Regions from separate parts of the Gottfriedia sp. ABJ_BB2_2 genome, predicted to be linked through region 1. Evidence: riboswitches for the same ligand, from Rfam matches in the RefSeq annotation. Region 1 holds a riboswitch; each other region holds the start of a gene.
What was found. Region 1 has a riboswitch for thiamine pyrophosphate ahead of ACX6U0_RS17815 (ABC transporter substrate-binding protein). Riboswitches for the same ligand answer to the same signal wherever they lie in the genome.
Positions count from the first base shown of each region.

Region 1 (5,005 bases):
AGGGATCATTATTCATAAAAAAGACAAAATCATCATAGGGGATATGGGTTTTAAAGGTGGCCCAGATGAACATGGATTGATGGAAATAGGTTACAGTATGTCACCTCAGTACCAAGGGAAGGGCTATACTACTGAGATGGCTAAAGCATTTTGTCATTGGGGTATGCAAAAAGAAAACGTAGAAAAAATTATTGCAACATGTTCGATTTACAATTACTCTTCCATAAGAGTATTGGAGAAAATAGGGATGAAAAAAATGTACGAGGAATTAGAAAAATATTATTGGGAATTGCCAATCGAATAATTTCGTACTAAAGGTGGGCTTGGTCTGACAACTAGAAAATCATCAGTCGTATTTTTAGTCATCACTAAAGAAGATTTTGGCAGATTTGTATTATATGATATTTTCATCAGTAGTCTCGTTTTTGGTTGTATTAAAAAAACATTTTCAAGTGATTTGCTAGCAATATTAGGTAGTTTTATCATTCCTACCGCTCTAAAGAAAACTGCCTTATTGATAAAAAGTTAAAGAGGATGCTCAAAAAATAGAGCATCCTTTTTATCTATCCTATGCTTCTAGACTCATTGAAGGTCCAAAGAATTCAAAGTGAATATGTGTTTCTGGAACATTCAATTGTTTTAAGCTTGAAACAACTGCTTTTAAAAACGGCACTGGGCCACATACATAATAATGTGCATCAACAGATTGTATATTAGATGTTAACCAAGCAGCATCAATATAACCTTGCTTTTTAAAGTACGGATTTTTCAAATCATCCTCAGAAGGATTCTCATAAATAAATGATAAAGAAAAGTCATTTAATTGTTCTGATAGTGAGATTAACTCATTTTTGAATGGTTGAAGGTTAGCATTTCTTGAGGCACAAACCATTTCTACTTTACGGTTTGGCTGAGTATTAGCAATATATTTTACCATACTCATTAAAGGTGTAATTCCAACTCCACCACTAATGAACACAGCAGGTGATTCAAGATCATTGTTTATAGTGAAATCCCCAGCTGGAGCTGTTAATTCTAATGAATCGCCAATATTAACAAAGTCGTGAAGATAGTTTGAAAAAACTCCTTTAGGTTGTTGTTCTTCAGCTTCTCTTTTTACGGAAATTCTGTAGTGCTCTTTGCCAGGTACATCAGATAAACTATATTGTCTGTTTAATAAATATTCTTGTCCTTCTACTTTTGCTCGAACAGTTATATATTGACCTGGTAAAAATGTTGGTAATACGGAATGATCTTTTGGAAGTAAGTAGAAAGATGTAATTACTTCGCTTTCTTTAACCTTATCAATGACCTTGAACTCTTTAAAGTCACTCCATCCACCTTCTTGTGTAGCTGATTCATTATACATTTCTTTTTCAATATCGATAAATACTTGTGCAATAATACCATAGCTTTCAGCCCAAGCATTAATAATTTCATCGGTTGCAGCATCACCTAATACTTCTTTAATCGCACCTAATAAGTGTTCTCCAACGATAGGGTAGTGTTCAGGTTTTACTAAAAGACTGCGATGTTTTTGGGCAATTTGTTTTACAACAGGAAGAATTGTTTCAAGCTTATCAATGTTTTTTGCCGCAGCTAGGACTGTGTTGGCAAGTGCTGTTTGTTGTCTACCTTTTTGTTGATTTGTATGATTGAATATATTCAATAATTCAGGATGATTTGTAAACAAGTTTTTATAAAAAACTGATGTAATTTCAATCCCTTTTACTTCTAAAACTGGGATTGTTGATTTAATAATGTCGATTGTTTTTTGAGATAGCATGTTATACCCCTTCTTTTCTCTAAAGTAGTATTTCTAATACATCTTTATAGTAGACTTATATTTTCTTCAAAGCAATATGTAAAATACATCTTTTTAGCCTCAGTTTATAAAAGTTTAAAAAATGTTCACAATTATGCTATGATTAATCAAAATAAATGAGTGAGGGGAATTTATGCGGTTAACCAATTATTCAGATTACTCACTTCGGGTTTTAATATACTTGTCCACTGAACCAAATGAAAAACTGGTTAATATAAAGGATATTGCCGAGGCGTATGATATTTCAAAAAATCATTTAATGAAAATAATATATAACTTAGGGAAGATGGGGTATATTGAAACAATTCGAGGACGAAATGGTGGAATCCGACTTGCAAAACTACCATCTGATATAAATATAGGTGAATTAATTCGAAAAACTGAAGAGGACTTTCATATTGTTGAATGTTTCGAACATAACAATAACTGTGTGATTACTCCAGTTTGTTCTTTGAAGCATATATTTAATAAAGCGTTAGATCAGTTTTTACAAGTATTAGATCAATATACACTTGAAGATATTGTACAAAATAATTTTATGCTGAAAGAATATTTTGACTTAAATAAAAAATAAAAACACTCGAGCAGTAATTGTTTGAGTGTTTTAAAGTTTAATTTGTTATATATGCTCCGATGGTTCTCGAATTAATGATTGAGAAATATAAAGGATTTACTAGAGGTTAAAAAAGAGTGAGACACAGATTCCTTAGTGATTTTCCTATATTCATATTTTTCTATTTATACAGATTATTTAAATTATTAAAATGTGATGAAAATGTTTCGTAATTATGGGGTTTATCTGTTATATTTATCTTGAAAAGTTTATATGCGAGAAAATGTGGAGGAGCCAGTGTTGCTGGCTGAGATAGTATCCGTAAGATACTGACTCTTAGAACCTGATCTGGGTGATGCCAGCGTAGGGAACAGTATCTCTTTTGATATAGTTTTTTACAGTGCATTCACGTCCGGATATTTATTCGGGCGTTTTCTTTTTGTCTAGTTCGAGTGCCTTGCTAAGGTACTAACACATTTCATTTGTATAAACAAAACAAAAAGGAGAGTTATAGAATGAAAAGATTACTGATTTGCTTTTTTGCACTTTGCTTAACGTTAGCAGGATGTAGTGGACAAAATTCATCAACACCAAAGAAAGAAAAAGAGCTACAAAAGGTGACGGTTGTGCTAGACTGGACGCCTAATACAAATCATACAGGTTTATTCGTAGCAAAAGAAAATGGATATTTTAAAGAGCAAGGTTTGAATGTTGACATTATTAGTCCAGGGCAAACAGGAGCAGACCAATTAATTGCTTCTGGTAAAGCTGATTTTGGCGTATCATACCAAGAGTCAATTACACAAGCAAGAGTACAAAATGTTCCAATTGTGTCGATTGCTGCTGTTATTCAACATAATACTTCTGGTTTTGCTTCACCAGTTAGTAAAAATATTAAATCACCAAAAGATTTTGTAGGTAAAACTTATGGTGGATGGGGTTCTCCAGTTGAAAAAGCCATTTTAGATTCACTGATGAAGAAAGAAAATGCAGATGTTAATAAATTAAATATCGTTAATATGGGTGATGCTGATTTCTTCACAGCTGTAAAGCGTGATATTGATTTTGCTTGGATTTATCAAGGGTGGACAGGAATAGAAGCTGAGCTTCGCGATGAGAAATTAAATATGGTTTATTTAACTGATTACAGTGATAAATTAGATTACTACACACCTGTACTTGCAACGAATGAAAAAATGATTAAGGATCAACCAAAAGTCGTGAAAGCATTTATGAAGGCAGCGTCTAAAGGATATACTTATTCAATCGATCATCCAAAGGAAGCAGCAGATATTTTATTAAAAGATAATCCAGATTTAGATAAAGAGTTAGTCCAAAAAAGTCAGGAATGGCTTTCAACTAAATATCAAGACGATGCAAGTCGTTGGGGTGAACAGAAGTTAACAATTTGGAAAAACTATGCTGAGTGGTTAACTGAAAATAAATTGTTAGAAGGTAAATTTGATCCGGAAAAAGCTTTTACAAATGAGTTTTTACCAGAATAATAATTTTTATAAGGGGGAGCTTTAAATGTCTAATTCTTTGATTAGTGTACAAATTATACCAAAAACAAACAAAATTGAGGAAGTAATTCCAGCGGTAGATGCGGCGATAAAAGTAATCGATGAGTCTGGTGTAAAATACCAAGTTCAACCTTTAGAAACAACAATGGAAGGCGATTTAAATCAATTATTAAATATTGTCCAAAAAATGAATGAAAAAATGATCGAAATCGGCTGTCATAATGTCATTACGCAAATGAAAATACTATATCAGCCACAAGGTATTGCTATGGATGACTTGACGGAGAAATATCGTTAATGAAACGTAAACAAATAAAAGGATGGCAACCGATTCTTGTCATCCTTCTTTTTTTAATTTTTTGGCAGCTGTGTATCAAACTATTCAAAATAGAAGCTTGGCTCTTACCAGGGCCAATCGTAATACTGAAAGAAGGAATTAAGTCTTATGATTCATTAGTTCCACATGTACTCTCTACTGTACAATTAACTATCTTTGGTTTTTTGGTAGGTACTCTTTTAGGACTGATGATTGCTATCGTACTACATTTAATTCCAGGGTTTAAAGAAGCGTTTTATCCATTATTAATTTTGTCACAGAACGTACCAATTATTGTTTTAGCACCACTTTTGATTATTTGGTTTGGATTTGGAGTATTCCCGAAATTAATGATTATTTCACTAGTTTGCTTCTTTCCTGTTACCGTTTCTGCTCTTGATGGATTTAGGCAAACACCAACCAATTTGATTAATTATATGAAAATGGCAGGGGCAACTAAATCACAATTATTTTGGAAAATAGAATGTCCATACTCACTACCATCTATTTTTTCGGGATTAAAAATATCCGCGACATATAGTGTGATGGGTGCGGTGATTTCTGAGTGGCTAGGTGCAAAAACAGGTATAGGTGTATTTATGACGCTTGCTTCTTCTTCATTCCGTACCGATCGAGTTTTTGTCTCGATTTTTATCATTATGTTTTTAAGTATGTTCTTTTTCAGTGTAATAGTATTGCTAGAAAGAATGACGGTGAAATGGAAGTCTAAGGGAGTAAAATAAAAATGACATTAGAAATAAGAAATCTAGAAAAATCATTTGGAAAAA
Region 1 is NZ_JBVFKR010000010.1:56,861-61,865, forward strand. It holds gene ACX6U0_RS17800 (GNAT family N-acetyltransferase) at 1-304, shown strand, start outside; gene hmpA (NO-inducible flavohemoprotein) at 569-1,786, opposite strand; gene ACX6U0_RS17810 (RrF2 family transcriptional regulator) at 1,959-2,399, shown strand; TPP riboswitch at 2,656-2,765, shown strand; gene ACX6U0_RS17815 (ABC transporter substrate-binding protein) at 2,894-3,883, shown strand; gene ACX6U0_RS17820 (thiamine-binding protein) at 3,909-4,199, shown strand; gene ACX6U0_RS17825 (ABC transporter permease) at 4,199-4,960, shown strand; gene ACX6U0_RS17830 (ABC transporter ATP-binding protein) at 4,963-5,005, shown strand, end outside.

Region 2 (5,005 bases), on a different contig from region 1:
TTGAATACAATCATCATCAATGCACAAACTATATGAGGTTTAATAATTAGTGGAGGTTATTGTATGAATAAACAGCGCGCACAAGAAATCGCTTCATCTGCAGTTATGGCTAATGTTACTTATAATGGAGTTCCAATTTATATTCAACACGTCGATAATCAAACAGAAACTGCTAGAATTTATCCGCTTGGTCAACCGGAGAACGAAGAAGAAGTATCATTAAACAGCTTAATAGAGGAGCTTTAATAAAAAAATAAACCTCCAAAATTGGAGGTTTATTTTTCTACTTACCAATACAGACTTTCGATATAGTGGCACTTTTTACATACACGTATTGAATCGTTCTTTTGAAATTCATGTTCGCAAATTTTTTGAATATTGCTTAATTCTTTTTTCAGTTGATTTACTTCTAATTCTAGCTCTTTTAATTGCTTTGCTATTTGGATCACCCGGTTCATACAAGGCTCCTCCATTCAATCATTGGTATATTTCTCCACCATTTTTTCTGAATTGATCAGCCTTTTCTTTGAGACCCTCATCAATCGTTAATTCAAATTCTTTTTCATTTACTATATCCCTAATATCTTGTGAAATTCTCATACTACAAAACTTTGGACCACACATAGAACAGAAATGGGCTGTTTTTGCACCCTCAGCAGGTAATGTCTCATCGTGGTATTCCATTGCTCTTTCTGGATCCAATGATAGGTTAAATTGATCTCTCCATCTAAATTCAAATCTGGCTTTAGATAACGCATCATCTCTTTTTTGAGCACCTGGATGGCCCTTCGCTAGATCCGCGGCATGCGCAGCAATTTTGTACGTAATAACACCTACTCTTACGTCTTCTTTATTCGGCAATCCAAGATGCTCCTTTGGTGTTACATAACATAGCATTGCTGTACCAAACCAACCAATCATGGCTGCACCAATTGCAGAAGTAATATGATCATAACCTGGTGCTATATCAGTTGTTAGTGGTCCAAGAGTGTAAAAAGGTGCTTCATTACAGATTTCTAATTGTTTATCCATATTTTCTTTAATTAAATGCATTGGAACATGACCTGGTCCTTCAATCATTACTTGGACATCATGCTTCCATGCTATTTTCGTCAGTTCCCCAAGTGTCTCTAATTCAGCAAACTGAGCTTCATCATTTGCATCAGCAATGGAGCCAGGTCTTAGCCCATCACCAAGTGAAAATGTCACATCATATCGTTTCATAATGTCGCAAATTTCTTCAAAATGAGTATATAAAAAATTTTCTTTATGATGTGCAAGACACCACTGAGCCATAATCGATCCACCTCTAGAAACAATACCTGTAACACGTTTAGCAGTTAATGGTATATAGCGTAAAAGTACACCTGCATGAATTGTAAAATAGTCGACACCTTGCTCCGCTTGTTCAATTAATGTATCTCTGAATACCTCCCATGATAAGTCTTCAGCGATTCCATTAACTTTTTCCAGTGCCTGATAAATAGGTACTGTTCCAACCGGTACTGGTGAATTTCTAATAATCCATTCACGAGTTGTGTGAATATTTTTTCCGGTAGAAAGATCCATCATTGTATCTGCTCCCCAGCGTGTTGCCCAAGTCATTTTTTCAACTTCTTCTTCAATAGATGAAGTAACAGCTGAGTTACCAATATTGGCATTAATTTTCACATGAAAGTTACGTCCAATTATCATTGGCTCGCTCTCTGGATGATTTATATTTGAAGGAATGACTGCTCTTCCTCTCGCTACTTCGGACCTGACAAACTCAGGAGAAACATGTTCCCTAATTGCAATAAATTCCATTTCCGGTGTGATCAATCCTTGTCGTGCGTAATGCAACTGTGTAATATTTGCACCATCTTTTGCTCGTAATGGTTTTCTATCTAGTCCCTTGAAGACCTCTATATTTTTCTGTACAATATCACTTTTAAAACCATTATCCTCAGGCTTTACCTCACGTCCTTCATACTCGATTACATCTTCACGTTCGATAATCCATTTTCCTCTTATCGACTTAAGACCTTTTCGAATATCAACTGTTTCGCTTTCATCAGTATAAGGACCGCTTGTATCGTAGACACGAACAGGAGCGTTTTCCTCTTCCCCAAATGATCCAGTTGTTGGACTTAATTTGATTTCACGCATTGGAACCAACAAGTCCGGTCTTGATCCTTCGACATATACTTTTTTACTTCCCGAAAAACTAGACATGATAGAAAAATTCATTTCATTTACAGAATTGTTCATTATGATTTCCCCTTTTTAATGTGATTAAAAAGAACAAAATCCAATCCACAATAAGCATGAAAAAAAGCCGTATCTTATCTTGATAAGACCCGGCTATTGGTTAGTTTGACTACAATAATGCTAAATTGACACTACTGTAATAAACGCTAACTTCCCCACGCTGGTATGAACCAGATCAGGTCCTGAGGGTTAAGAAACTTAAAACGCGTTTCTCTCTCAGCCCAACTTATTGGACACCCCTAGTCAAACTATTCATTTGTACAGACTTAATATAAACCTAAGCTTCAATCTTGTAAATCATTTTATTCCCCTAAAATTTTACAATATTGTATGAAAATGCATATATACCCTTGGAAACATTCACTATTTTCGATTTAAAAAATTATTTTTTTCGCTAACTTTCAGTGTCTATTTTGATAACTTTTGAAATACCATTTACAAACTATCATTTTTTTAATCTTGAATTATTTTATTTTTATGCTATGCTAAACTTAATTTTCATAGTGTATTCATCACTAGGGGATCCCTTGATAAGGGCTGAGAATAAAGTAGTTACTTTTAAACCCTCATAACCTGAACAGGCTCGTACCTGCGTAGGAAAGTGGCGCAATGTCTTTTTATGCGTTTATTTGTGTAACTTACAAACCACTTTCCATTTTTGGGAAGTGGTTTTTCTTATTTAAAAATACATACACCCTAATTTTTCAAAAAGGAGGAGCAAATTTGAAGCTAATTGCAGTGACGAATAATATGTATTCAATACATGAACTTGCAACAATGATTATTCAAATACATGATGTTGTTGATTTTGTTTATATACGAGAAAAATCGAAAAGCAGTTTAGAACTACTTATGCTTTTAAACCTTTTAAGCGATAACGGAGTACCTATGAACAAGATCATCATGAATGACAGATTAGACGTAGCATTACTAACAAATCTATTCAACATTCATTTGCCAACTCACGGACTTCCAGTCAAGTTAGTAAAAGAACATTATCCAACAATGAATGTCGGTCGCTCAGTCCATTCAGTAGCTGAAGCAATACAAGCTGAAAAAGATCACGCCAATTATGTCATTTATGGACATTGCTTTGAGACAAATTGCAAAAAAGGTTTAAGTCCAAATGGAATTGATCCGTTAATTGAGATAAAAAATGTTCTTACAATTCCAGTTTACGCAATTGGTGGAATAGCTCCTGATCATCTTCCAATATTAAAAGAATGTCAGATTGATGGAATTGCAGTCATGTCGGGTATTTTTTCTTCTGAAAATCCGCGCGATTCTGCTCTAAAATATGTGGAGAGGTGCATTAGTATTCTATGAAACAACATTTTGAAGTAATTGTAATTGGTGGTGGAATCATTGGATGCTCAATCGGATATTACTTGGCAAAGGAAAAAATAGACGTTGCCGTTCTCGAAGCACAAACAATAGGTTCTAAATCTACTAGCGCTGCAGCAGGTATGCTGGGAGCTCATTCTGAGTGTAATGATACAGAGATTTTTTTGCCTTTTGCAAGAAGTAGTCAATTATCTTATTTTCAACTGAAAGAGGACCTAAAAAAACTAAGTCACATCGACATTGAGTTGAAAACTGGTGGGATTTTCAAACTAGCTTATAATAATGCAGAAAAAATGCAATTAGCTTCCCTTCTTTCACAACCAACGGTCATTTGGTATGAACCAAATGAAATTCAAAGAAAAATACCTAATATCACAACAAATATAATTGGAGCAGCATATATAGAAGATGATGTAAACGTCCTACCTACTTCTGTCTGTAATGCTTTTTGTAAAAGTGCACAAGTACTCGGAGCTACAATACACGAGAATACTAGTGTTATAGAGATTCGAAAAAATGAAAGTACATTTACCATTCAATCTACAAATGGTCAGTTTACAGCTAAAAATATCGTAATTGCAAACGGGGTTTGGAGCACATCTTTTTTTGAACAACTCGGATTAAGTAATCGTCTTACCCCGGTTAAGGGGGAGTGTCTTTCGGTAACAAGTGAACACATGACGCTGGAGCATACAATTTTCCATGATCATAACTACATTGTTCCTAGAAACAATGGAAAGCTTGTGATTGGTGCAACTATGATTCAAAACGATTGGGATGAAAAACCAAACTTACAAGGTATTGAATCATTAATTAATACTGCCAAAAAGATGCTACCTGATATTAGCAAAATGAACATTGAATCTTTTTGGGGAGGTTTACGACCACAAACATTTGATCAAAAACCATATATCGGAAAACACCCAGATGACGACAATATATTTTTTGCTACTGGACACTTTAGAAATGGCATTCTTCTTGCCCCTGCTACAGGCAAAATGATTCGTGATTTTATTCTTAAACGAAAAGTCAGACCTGAGTGGGTAGAAGCGTTTAAAGTGAATCGATAATTTTAAAGAGAGGTGTATGAATATTGCTCATCCAATTAAATGGTAAAAGTATTCAGCTAGCTGAAGGTATCTGCACAGTAGAAGATTTACTTCATTCTTATCAATTAGCGAATCGAATCGTTGTAGTAGAAGTGAATAAAGAAATATTGTATCGAGAACTGTACGGTACTACAGTTCTTTCAAACGGAGATATTGTAGAATTAATACATTTTGTAGGTGGAGGTTAATGATGTTAACAATTGGAAAACATTCATTTCATTCAAGATTGTTTCTAGGTACAGGTAAATACCCTTCCTTTGATATTCAAAAAAGAGCTGTTGAGGTTTCAGAGACAGAAGTTT
Region 2 is NZ_JBVFKR010000002.1:686,219-691,223, forward strand. It holds gene ACX6U0_RS08335 (small acid-soluble spore protein H) at 64-246, shown strand; gene ACX6U0_RS08340 (hypothetical protein) at 288-458, opposite strand; gene thiC (phosphomethylpyrimidine synthase ThiC) at 478-2,253, opposite strand; TPP riboswitch at 2,386-2,501, opposite strand; TPP riboswitch at 2,758-2,867, shown strand; gene ACX6U0_RS08350 (thiamine phosphate synthase) at 2,974-3,576, shown strand; gene thiO (glycine oxidase ThiO) at 3,573-4,664, shown strand; gene thiS (sulfur carrier protein ThiS) at 4,688-4,891, shown strand; gene ACX6U0_RS08365 (thiazole synthase) at 4,894-5,005, shown strand, end outside.
Region 2: another riboswitch for thiamine pyrophosphate. It lies ahead of thiC (phosphomethylpyrimidine synthase ThiC); the one in region 1 lies ahead of ACX6U0_RS17815 (ABC transporter substrate-binding protein).

Region 3 (5,005 bases), on a different contig from region 1:
ATCTTTTGTTACACCAGCGAATGTTCCAATTAAAGATGTACTCATGCATCCTGTTCCTGTTACATCTGCAAGCATTTTATCACCATTTGAAATTTTACAAAGTTTATCTAATGATGCCACAATGTCAACGGCTCCAGTAATGGCTACAACCGTACCTAATTTCACTGCTAAAGCTCTAGCAATTTCAACGCCATTTTCTTCATTCGCAACTGAATCAACGCCTTTAATCTGTACATTTATTCCTGCGATTATTTTTATTTCAGACATATTTCCACGTATGACCGCGAATCGAACTTCTTTTAATAAAATAGCCGTTGTCTCCGTTCGGAGTGTAGTAGCTCCTACACCAACTGGATCCAAAATAACTGGGATTCCAAGTTGGTTTGCTTTTTTTCCTGCCGTGATCATTGATTGAATTGTTCTTTCGTTCAACGTACCAATATTGATGACTAGTGCTGATGCAAAAGCTAACATTTCCTCAACTTCTGCTAAATCATCTGCCATGACTGGCGAACCACCAATCGCAAGAACCATATTTGCACAATCATTAACCGTTACATAGTTTGTAATATGATGTACTAATGGTTTTTTACCCTTTACATCTCCAATTAACTGACTGATTTCATTAAGAACTGACATGTTTATTTCCCCCTACATGCTGATTAGTAAATTTATTTATAACAAATTGAACGACAATATAAATCAAACCAATGACTACCATACTAGGAATAGTTGCTCCTAGAAAACTATCAAATTGTACAAACTGTCGATAGATAAATATCCCAACTACCCAAATAAGCATAGCAACCCAATCTAACATTAAGGTTTTTCTAATTTTTGTACGCTTTAAAATAAAATAATCCGTTAACAAAATTGCATACAAAGGTGCAAAAAAAGAACCAATTAAATATAAAAATCCTTCATATTTTTCAATCGGAAATACCATTGCAAGTATTGTTCCTATAATCGTCAATACAATTGCGACATGCTTTCCATTTAATTTGGGAAATACAGTTGTCAATGAAATACCACCAGAATATGCATCCATAAAAGTAGTCGTAACTGTTGCTAACACAACGATTCCAACTGCAAATAATCCAAGATTTGCACTCATTAGAACTGCCACTGGATCATATTCATTAAATGCTAGAGCAGCCCCTAGTCCGATTGCATACATCCATGAACTACCAACCATATAACCAACGAAACTTCCAATTGCACCTTCACGAGTTGACTTAGCAAAACGAGTATAGTCACTTATTAATGGAAGCCATGATAATGGCATGATAACGGATAGTTCTACTGCAGCACCAAAAGACATCTCAGAAGTACCAGGTTTAAAAAGGAATTCACTATGCTTGAAAATAACAAAGCACAAAACAATCGTTAGTAAAAATAATAGCGCTACTGCTACACTATTTAACTTCTTCCAAGCATTTTGACCAAAATATAACCAAATACAAATCAATAAGCCAACAATAAGACACCATACCCAAGGCTGATTAAAATGAAAATCAGATCTAGTTACTACATTAATAGATCTAGCTCCTGTAACAATCATAACTGCCGTCCAGCCCACTAGTTGCAACACATTTAATATAGAAAATAAATAACTGCCATATCTTCCAAATGATATTTTAGTAGATTCCATTGCCGTTAAACGCTCTCTTGAACCGATAACGCCACCTAACACAAGAAGTAGCGTACCAAGTAAATGTCCGATTAGAATAGCAGTCAATCCTTTTGTAAAACCTAAAGGTGCAATGAGCGCACCAGTCATAATTTCAGCGATTGAAACTGCGGCACCAAACCAAAGTGTTGCGAAGTTCCATCTTGTTAAATTGCCAGTTTGTTTAGACATGCAAAATACCCGCCTTTTGATACATTGAATAAAAATGATGTACGGGACCTACGCCCTTCCCGATGGAGAATGAATGTTGAATTGCTAATGTTATGTATTCTTTTGCCCTACTAATTGCTTCGTTTAATTGAAATTCATTTGCCAGATTAGAAGCTATGCTTGATGATAAAGTACACCCTGTACCATGTGTATTATTGGTAGCTATTCTAGTACTCTTATAATAAGTAAATTCATCCCCATCATAGCTAACATCTGTCGCATCGTTTTCTAAATGACCACCTTTTACAAGAACAGCTTTAGCACCTAATGTATGAATCAAAATTGCAGCCTCTTCCATCTCTTGAATAGTTGAAATGCTTTTACCTGTAATTACTTCTGCCTCAGGTAGATTAGGTGTTATGACAGTTGCTAATGGAATCAATTCTTGAATTAACGCTTCTTTCGCATCTGGGCTTAACAAATCATAACCGCTTTTCGAAACCATAACTGGATCAACGACAATGTGCTTTGGCTTATACTGTCTTAGTTTTTCAGCAATGATTTTAATCGTATCAATTTGTGATACCATCCCAATCTTTACTGAATCAACTTCAATATCAGTAAAGATTGCATCTAGCTGACTTGCTATCATTTTTGGTGTTATATCTTGAACTGCAAATACACCTTGTGTATTTTGAGCCGTCACTGCGGTAATCACACTCATGCCAAAAACACCATGAGCTGAAAATGTTTTCAAATCCGCTTGAATTCCAGCCCCACCACTTGAGTCAGAACCCGCAATTGTTAATACTTTTTTCAATTTTTTTCCTCCCATTTAGTGAATAGACTTTTTTGATCTACAGATAGAAGTTGTGGATTGATTTAGAGAACAAAAAAAGCACAAATCCCCATAGGGACTTGTGCTCGAACAAATCAATGTTGTAAATGCATATAAATATGCATTTAATCGCTCACTTTCCTACGCTGGCATTATCCAGATCAGGTTAAAGGGTCAAAGACAATTGTGTCTTAATCTCAGCCGACCATTTACGGCACCCCTAGTACTATTCAAAATATCAAATTGTATTTCTCTTACATATTAATTAATACTATTACTAAATTCAAGTAGTTAGACTAATTTATTCATCTTGAATGATTTACATTTAGTTTGAAGATCATTTGTTGGTCAAATTTGGTCTTAGCTTATCCATTTTTCACAAGGAGTTGTTCGCTTGTTAATAGTAAGCCAGAATCAATATAAAACCGCTCTGGATGTGGATGGCTGAGAAAATCATGATGAGAAATAGACCAACCGTATGCCCCTGCATAGCTAAATAAGAGAATATCACCTACTCTTAATCTAGTTATATTTACATCTCTTGCAAGTACATCATTAGGAGTACATAACTCACCTGCTACTGTAATGTTCGCATTCATTAGTTCAGGACGCTCAAATGAGTATGACCAATTTTCTACTGGAACAATTGTAAAAGGATGATTTTGTTTCCAAGCAGCTGGAAGTCTTAAATGGTGACTTCCACCACGGAGTACACAAAAATATTGTTCATGATTTTGTTTAATATCTAAAACCTCAGTCGCATAATATCCACATGATGAGGTAATATAACGTCCACATTCAAATAAAATTTGCCAGTTTTTATCTTTGTTTTTTTCTATGATTTTATGTAAAACAATCATAAATTCTTCCCAGTTAAACTGGTCATGTAATTCTAGATAGTTAATACCGATTCCACCTCCTACATTCAGGTAGGAAATATCTAGATTAAACTCACTTTCCCAAGCTCTAGATAATGCAAAGCAATGGTCTACAAAATAAGCATGTGCCATCGCATCAATATTATTAGACATGGCATGAAAATGAAAACCGCATAGTTTTATATTTGGCATTGATTTCACTAGTGATATTGCCTTTGGTATCTCTTTTTCATCAATACCAAATTGAGTTGGAACACCAGCCATTTTTAACTTGGCATTCGGTACAGACCGGCGAAGATTCACACGAAATAAAATCGATACATTAATTTCTCTTTTTTTGGCAATATGGTTCACTACATTTAGTTCATGGAAACTCTCCACATGTAATAAAGTCACACCGTGATGGATTGCCATGTCAATTTCTTCATAAGTTTTTCCAGGACCACCGAACAAAATCGGAATATGCTGATCGACTGACCTAACTTTTTCAATTTCCCCTAAAGAAGCAACTTCAAACCCACTTACATGTGGAGCTAACGTTTTAAGCAGCGTTTCATCAGAGTTGGCTTTAATTGCGTAGAATAACTGACAGCTTGCTGGAAGAGTTGTCAAAAGTGCTTCTACGTGACTACGTAATTTTGATAAGTCATATATATAAGCACAAAGTGGTTTCTCTTGTTTCATTCGATAAGTTTGCACAATATTTTCAATCAACTTTCTAAAACCTCCATCGAATTATATTTTCATGATTTGTTTTCTTTTCATCACAATCATTAATGTCGTTATAATACAACCTAATCCCATTACATTACCTGCCAAGTGAGTTCCTAAACTCGTTGCTATTGCTCCAATTAATAACGCTCCTAAAGGAATAAAGCCTCTGTCCATTAAAGCGATACTTAATATTCTGCCACGAAGATGATCTGGTACTTGCTTCTGTAACGTAATGCGGCTTAATGTACGATAAGTTTGACTAGTTAATCCAACTAAAAACATCGCGATACTGGCAATCATTAGATTTGTTGTTCCAATAAATAAAAGTAAAGAGCAGCCAAAACTAATGATTGAATAGATTAACCATTTACCTGGTTCATTGATTTCTTTACCGATAGATAACCATGTCGTGCCTGCAATTGCTCCGACTGATGAAATCGATAGTAACATTCCAAACCCTTCAGGTCCTAAGTGTAGAAGCTCTCTAGCAAATAATGGCGTCATTGTTGTATAAGGGAATCCAAATATCATTGGGACAATCGCAAGTATGAGTAATGACTGCACTGACGGTTTTTCTCTAACAAATGTTACTGCCTCTAATAAGGTAATTTTCTCTCCTTCTGCTTTCCTTTTTAATGGTTGAAAGTTTTTGCGAATAAGAGATAAAGAGATTAATACACTAAACGTCCCCCAAGCATTGATATAAAATATATTGGCAATATCAGTCATTCCAAT
Region 3 is NZ_JBVFKR010000012.1:78,347-83,351, reverse strand. It holds gene thiM (hydroxyethylthiazole kinase) at 1-639, opposite strand, end outside; gene cytX (putative hydroxymethylpyrimidine transporter CytX) at 626-1,861, opposite strand; gene thiD (bifunctional hydroxymethylpyrimidine kinase/phosphomethylpyrimidine kinase) at 1,854-2,660, opposite strand; TPP riboswitch at 2,800-2,910, opposite strand; gene ACX6U0_RS19060 (type III PLP-dependent enzyme) at 3,044-4,270, opposite strand; gene ACX6U0_RS19055 (MFS transporter) at 4,292-5,005, opposite strand, start outside.
Region 3: another riboswitch for thiamine pyrophosphate. It lies ahead of thiD (bifunctional hydroxymethylpyrimidine kinase/phosphomethylpyrimidine kinase); the one in region 1 lies ahead of ACX6U0_RS17815 (ABC transporter substrate-binding protein).